Regions from separate parts of the Arthrobacter sp. 2MCAF15 genome, predicted to be linked through region 1. Evidence: predicted binding sites of a transcription regulator. Region 1 holds the regulator's gene; the other holds the start of a gene.

Region 1 (3,384 bases):
AGCGTGGCCCACTGGCGGTCCTCGCTGGCCGTCAACGGCAGCGCATTTGCCGGAACGCCATGGTACGGGGGCTGGCCATGGCCGGCCTGGTTGCCCGTGTGTTCGCGTGCGTTATCTGCCACGGTGAAGCCCTTCGGATTGCGGTGATGCGTTGCTGCCTGGGTTGTGCCTGGAATAGCCGGAGCCGCGCTGGGAGCGCGGCCGCCGATTCAAGAATACTTGCTCTGGCGCGGAAATGGAGATCAGGGAGCGTCAGAGCTTGCGCCGGCTAGGGCACAGTGAGGAAGTCAATGACCTCTTCGACGCGGCCCAGCAGGGACGGCTCCAGGTCCGCGTAGCTGCGGACCGCCCCCAGGAGTTTCTGCCAGCCGAGGCCGATATCCTCCTTCGTCGAGTGCGGCCACCCGAAAGCCGTCAGGATACCTGTCTTCCAGTCGACGCCGCGGGGGATCACGGGCCACTGCTCAATCCCCAGGACCGCCGGCCGGATGGCCTGCCACACATCGACGTAGGGGTGGCCCACGATCAGCACGTTGCCTGCGGCGCCCGGTGAGGCCATGACGGCGTCGGCGATCCGCGACTCCTTGGAGTCGGCCACCAGGTGGTCAACGAGCACGCCCAGGCGGCGCCCCGGGCCGGGACCGAAGTCCGCCACGGCGGCCGCGAGGTCGTCAATGCCGTGCAGGGGTTCAACCACGATGCCCTCCACCCGGAGGTCATCACCCCAGACCTTCTCCACGAGCTCGGCGTCGTGCTTGCCTTCCACCCAGATGCGGCTGGCCTTGGCCACCTGGGCGCGTTGCCCGGCCACCCGGACCGAGCCCGACGCCGTGCGGCCGGCACCGGCGGCCGGCGCCGCCTTCCTGGGGGCCGGAGGCATCAGCCGGATCGGCTGCCCCTCCAACAGGAAGCCAAAGCCTAAACGGAAGGAGCGGGACTTGCCCCGACGGTCCTCCAGCGCCACGACGTGCATGCCGCCGGACTTCTCCACCCGGGTCACGGCACCCACCCAGCCGGACTGGACTTCCTCGAGGACCATCCCGCGTTCCACCGGTACCTCCGGCAACGCGGTCTTGGCGGGGGCGGACAGGTCCTGGGGTCCCCAGTTCTGGTACGACATCTCTACACGCTTACTTTGCACTCGGAATGTACGGCGGTCAGTGGAACTCTCCGTGGCCTGCACCGGACCACAGGGGCGCGGCGCCGGCGGAAGCGGCCACGGTCCCCGCGCCCGATGTGACGGGAAACGCGATCCCGCAGGCCACGCCTGGAGCGAATCCAATGCTAACAACGCGGCGAGTCATATTAGACTGGTTAGCACTTAGGCATGTCGAGTGCTAACACTTGTTCCGTTGCGGACCACGCGCACCAGTTCTGGACGCGGACCGTACAACGCGGGCGGCACCGACTGCGGGACAGTCGATTGGAGGTGGAGCGTGAGCGAACCGCGCAAACTCGAAGTGCTGCGCGCCATCGTGGAGGACTACGTCCATTCGCGTGAGCCCGTTGGTTCCAAAGCGCTCGTTGAACGCCACCATCTCGGCGTGTCCAGCGCCACGATCCGCAATGACATGGCGGCGCTGGAAGACGAAGGCCTGATCACAGCACCGCACACGAGCGCGGGCCGGATCCCCACCGACAAGGGCTACCGGCTCTTCGTCGACCAGATCTCAGCGGTGAAGCCGCTGTCTCCGGCCGAGCGCCGGGCCATCCAGGCGCTGCTGGAAGGATCCGAGGACCTCGACGACATCCTTGACCGGACCGTGCGGCTCCTGTCGCACCTGACCAACCAGGTCGCCGTCGTGCAGTATCCGCTGCTCAGCCGCGCCAGGGTGCGGCACATTGAGTTCGTGCTGTTGGCACCCCGCAAGGTGCTGATCGTCCTCATCGCGGACACCGGCAAGGTGGAGCAGCGCGTCATCGACGTCGGACAGGACATTCCCGACGACGCCCTCGCCGACCTGCGTACAAGTTTCCTGGCGAGCCTCTCGGGAACGCCGCTGAGCCTGCTGCCCCAGCTTCTGCCCACAGTGGTTGCCAGCGGCCCGCCGGCGCGCCGGGGAGCGGCCCAGGCCCTTGCCCGTGGCCTCGAGGCGCTGGCCACGAGCAGCCGCGAGGAGCGGATGGTCATGGCCGGCACGGCCAACCTCGCACGCTCCAACGTGGACTTCCCGCTGAGCATCGGCCCGGTCCTGGAGGCGCTCGAGGAGCAGGTGGTCATGCTCCGCCTGCTCAGCGAAATGGCCGAAGACCCACGCGGCGTGACCGTCAGCATCGGCCGGGAAAACCCCTACGACGGTCTGGCCGAGGCCTCCGTCGTGGCCACGGCCTACGGCCCGGACGCCACGGCCAAGGTCGGTGTCCTTGGACCCACCCGGATGGACTATCCCACCACCATGGCCGCCGTGCGCGCGGTGGCCCGCTACCTTTCGAGGATCCTGGGGCCCTGACCGGCCCGGACCCAGCACGACTTCTTGCCCCACCGGCAGTACGAAAAGGAAGAGATACACACTTTGAGCAGCCACTATGACGTTCTTGGAGTCTCCCGCGACGCAACGGGGGAGGAGATCAAGAAGGCCTACCGGAAACTGGCCCGGACCCTGCACCCCGACGTGAACCCGGGAGAAGACGCCTCGGACCGGTTCAAGGCCGTCACCCATGCCTATGAGGTCCTCTCCGATCCGCAGAAGCGCCGGGTCTATGACACCACCGGCAATGAAAACGGCACCGACAACGGCTTCGGGGGCGGCAGCTACTCGGGCCAGGGCTTCGCCTTCCAGGACATCTTCGAGACCTTCTTCGGCGCCGGTGGCGGCCAGGGCGGCCCGGCATCCCGGGTCCGCCGCGGCCAGGACGCGCTGATCAGCGTCCGGATCGACCTCCGCGACGCGGTGTTCGGCGTCAACAAGAAGCTCGAAGTCGACACGGCCGTGGTCTGCCCCACCTGCGACGGATCCTGCTGCCGCGAGGGTACCCACCCCGTGCGCTGCGACATCTGTGGCGGCAGCGGCCAGGTCCAGCGCGCCGTGCGCTCCATCCTCGGCCAGGTCATGACGTCGGCACCCTGCGGGTCCTGCGAGGGCTTCGGCACCGTCATCAAGGACCCCTGCAACGAATGCAGCGGCCAGGGCCGGATCCGCAGCCGCCGCTCGCTGACCGTGAAGGTCCCGGCCGGCGTCGGCACCGGCACGCGCATCCAGCTCTCCGGCCAGGGTGAGGCAGGGCCGGCCGGCGGCCCGTCCGGGGACCTGTACGTGGAGATCCGGGTCAACAACGACGCCACGTACGTCCGCGACGGCGACGACCTGCACGCGAGCCTCAACATCCCCATGACGGCCGCCGCCCTCGGCACGGAAATTTCCCTCGACACCTTCGATGGGCAGC
Region 2 (3,384 bases), on a different contig from region 1:
TCCGAGAACGAGGTCTTCGTGCACTGGTCCGCGATCGTCGGCGAGGGCTACCGCGCCCTGGACGAGGGCCAGCGGGTGGAGCTGGAAGTCGGCGAGGGCGAAAAAGGCCCGCAGGCCGAAAGCGTCCGGCCCGCCTAGTGGCACTGGCCGCGCTCAAAAACGCCCCGCGGGACTCCTCAGCACGCCTGAAGGGAGCACGCCTGAAAGGAACACTTCCTGTGGGGCGCGCCCTGGCGGTCGGAACAGCCATGGCACTGGCCCTGACGGGCTGCCTGGGACCTGCCGGCAGCGCCCGCCTGGCCAGCGCCGACGCGAGCGGTGACGGCACTTTGCGCATCGGCCTGATCCTGGACAACACCGGCCGGCAGAACTTCCTGAACGCCCCGCAGCTCGCGGCGGCCAAGCTCGCCATCAAGGAGATCAACGCTGCCGGCGGCCACAAGGGCAAACCGGTGGAGCTCCTGCCGGAAACCATCAGCACGGACACCGCAGCCCAGGCCAAAGCGCTGGTCGCCGCCAAGGCCGACGTCGTGATCGGTCCCACCGACTCCAGCCGTGCCCCTGCCGCCATCGACGTGCTGGCCAACGCCAAGGTAGCGGTCATCTCGCCGGCCAACGCCGCCGGTGCGCTCAGCAACTACAAGAGCGGCGGCTACTATTTCCGCACCGCCGCGGCCGACATCGCCCAGGCGTCCGTCCTGGCCAAGCTGGCCAAGGACGGCGGCGCCAGGACCCTGGCAGTCGTACACGAGGAAGGCGGCTACGGCAAAGACGTCGCCGCAGCCGTTGTCGGTGCGGCGAAGCAGTCCGGAATGGAAGTCCTGGCCGACCCGGAGTTCACGCCCGGCCAGGCGCAGCAGGCTGCCGCCGCCGCGAAGGCCGTAAATCCCGACGCCGTGGTCCTGGTCTCCCGGGACGGCGCGCAGGGTGCCATCGCCGAACTGAACAATGCCGGCCTTGCCGGCAAGAAACTTGTGCTCAGCGACGGGGCGGTCAGCCGCTACGGCACCGGACTGGGGGCGCGGGCCCTCGACGGCGCACGCGGAATCCTGCCCGGCGTGTTCCCCTCCGCCGCCTTCCAGGCGGACCTCGTTGCCGTTGATCCCGGGCTCAAGGACATGGTGTTCGCCGCCGAGACGTACGACGCCGTCATCCTGGCCGCCGTCGCTGCCGCCGCGGCAGAGGACGACGCCGGAACCTCCATCGCGGCGTCCCTCGTCACGGTCTCCGGCGGGGCAGCGCAAGCCGCCCAGCAAGCCAGCCAGCCCGCGAGCAAGACGTGCACGAGCTACAAGGACTGCGTAGATGCCCTCCGGGCAGGCCAGCGCCCGGACTATGACGGCCAATCCGGCCGGATCAACTTTAATTCCCACGGCGACATCACCGAAGCGAACTACATGGTCTACACCTACGGCGAGGACAATCTGGCCACGATGACTGGAACGGAAGCCGCCAGCAGCAGCGGCGGCTGATCGCTCCTAGCGTATTGTGCCCGCGTGGCGGGCCGTTCGGGCCGGCCACTGCTTGCACTCTCCCCGGGGGAGTGCTAATTATTGAGTTAGCACTCCAGCGCACTGACTGCTAACACGACGCCCGGTCCGCCCGGCCGCGGAGTGGGGCAGCCGGTCCAGGAGCTAAAGGAACACCTTGCTGGGGTGAGATCCCGGACCCGGCGGCATACAGAGGCCGCAGGGCAGGGATCGTCCGTCGCGGGCACCACAGCGAAGGTTCATTCTTAACGACTGTCCCGAAAGGACTACTGCCGTTATGGCCAAGATCATTGCATTTGATGAAGAGGCACGCCGCGGTCTTGAGCGGGGCCTGAACATCCTCGCCGACGCCGTCAAGGTCACCCTCGGCCCGCGGGGACGCAACGTCGTCCTCGAAAAGAAGTGGGGCGCCCCCACGATCACCAACGATGGTGTTTCCATCGCCAAGGAGATCGAGCTGGACGATCCTTACGAGAAGATCGGCGCCGAGCTGGTCAAGGAAGTTGCCAAGAAGACGGACGACGTCGCAGGCGACGGCACCACCACGGCAACCGTGCTGGCACAGGCCCTGGTCAAGGAAGGCCTGCGCAACGTCGCGGCCGGTGCTGACCCGCTGTCCCTCAAGCGCGGCATCGAGAAGGCTGTTGAAGCCGTCACGGTCGAGCTCCTGGCCTCCGCCAAGGAAATCGAGACCAAGGAAGAGATCGCCGCCACCGCGTCCATCTCCGCCGGCGACAACGAGATCGGCGCCCTGATCGCCGAAGCCCTCGACAAGGTCGGCAAAGAAGGCGTCATCACCGTCGAAGAGTCCAACACCTTCGGCCTGGAGCTGGAGCTCACCGAAGGCATGCGCTTCGACAAGGGCTACATCTCGGCTTACTTCGTCACCGACGCCGAGCGCCAGGAAACGGTCCTTGAGGATCCGTACATCCTGATCGTCAACTCCAAGATCTCCAACGTCAAGGAACTGGTTGCTGTCCTGGAAAAGGTCATGCAGTCCAGCAAGCCGCTGCTGATCATTGCCGAGGACATCGAGGGCGAGGCCCTGGCCACCCTGATCGTCAACAAGATCCGCGGCACCTTCAAGTCCGTTGCCGTCAAGGCTCCGGGCTTCGGCGACCGCCGCAAGGCCCAGCTGGCCGACATCGCCATCCTCACCGGTGGCCAGGTCATCTCCGAGGAAGTCGGCCTCAAGCTTGAGACCGCCGGACTCGAACTCCTCGGCAAGGCCCGCAAGGTTGTTGTCACCAAGGACGAGACCACCATCGTCGAGGGTGCAGGCGACGCCGACCAGATCGCCGGCCGCGTGTCCCAGATCCGCGCCGAAATTGAGAACTCGGATTCCGACTACGACCGCGAGAAGCTGCAGGAGCGCCTGGCCAAGCTGGCCGGCGGCGTTGCAGTCATCAAGGCCGGCGCGGCAACCGAGGTCGAGCTCAAGGAACGCAAGCACCGCATTGAGGACGCCGTCCGCAACGCAAAGGCTGCTGTCGAAGAGGGCATCGTCGCCGGCGGTGGCGTTGCCCTGATCCAGGCCGGCGCCAAGGCGTTTGCGAACCTGCAGCTCTCCGGCGACGAGGCAACTGGCGCGAACATCGTCCGCGTTGCCATCGACGCCCCGCTGAAGCAGATCGCCTTCAACGCCGGCCTCGAGCCCGGCGTCGTGGTGGACAAGGTCCGCGGCCTGCCCGCAGGCCACGGCCTCAACGCAGCCACCGGCGAGTACGTCGACCTGCTGGCCGCCGGCATCAACGACCCGGTCAAGGTAACCCGCTCTGCCCTGCAGAACGCGGCTTCCATCGCCGGCCTGTTCCTCACCACCGAGGCCGTTGTGGCCGACAAGCCCGAGAAGGCTGGCGCCCAGATGGGCGGCGGCGACGACATGGGCGGCATG

What was found. Region 1 encodes HrcA, which represses chaperone genes, less so after heat shock. Its sites were predicted from a motif close to TTNGCACTCGNNNNNNNCGAGTGCNAA; they were not measured.
Region 2: the regulator HrcA is predicted to act here: its motif matches at 1,559-1,585, upstream of groL (chaperonin GroEL).

Annotation. Positions count from the first base shown of each region.
Region 1 is NZ_JBFRGZ010000006.1:99,305-102,688, reverse strand. Features, by position in the region: gene AB4089_RS09250 (DUF4870 domain-containing protein) at 1-122, opposite strand, end outside; gene AB4089_RS09245 (DUF3097 domain-containing protein) at 269-1,120, opposite strand; gene hrcA (heat-inducible transcriptional repressor HrcA) at 1,437-2,450, shown strand; gene dnaJ (molecular chaperone DnaJ) at 2,514-3,384, shown strand, end outside.
Region 2 is NZ_JBFRGZ010000012.1:7,422-10,805, forward strand. Features, by position in the region: gene AB4089_RS14100 (cold-shock protein) at 1-138, shown strand, start outside; gene AB4089_RS14105 (ABC transporter substrate-binding protein) at 249-1,472, shown strand; gene groL (chaperonin GroEL) at 1,768-3,384, shown strand, end outside.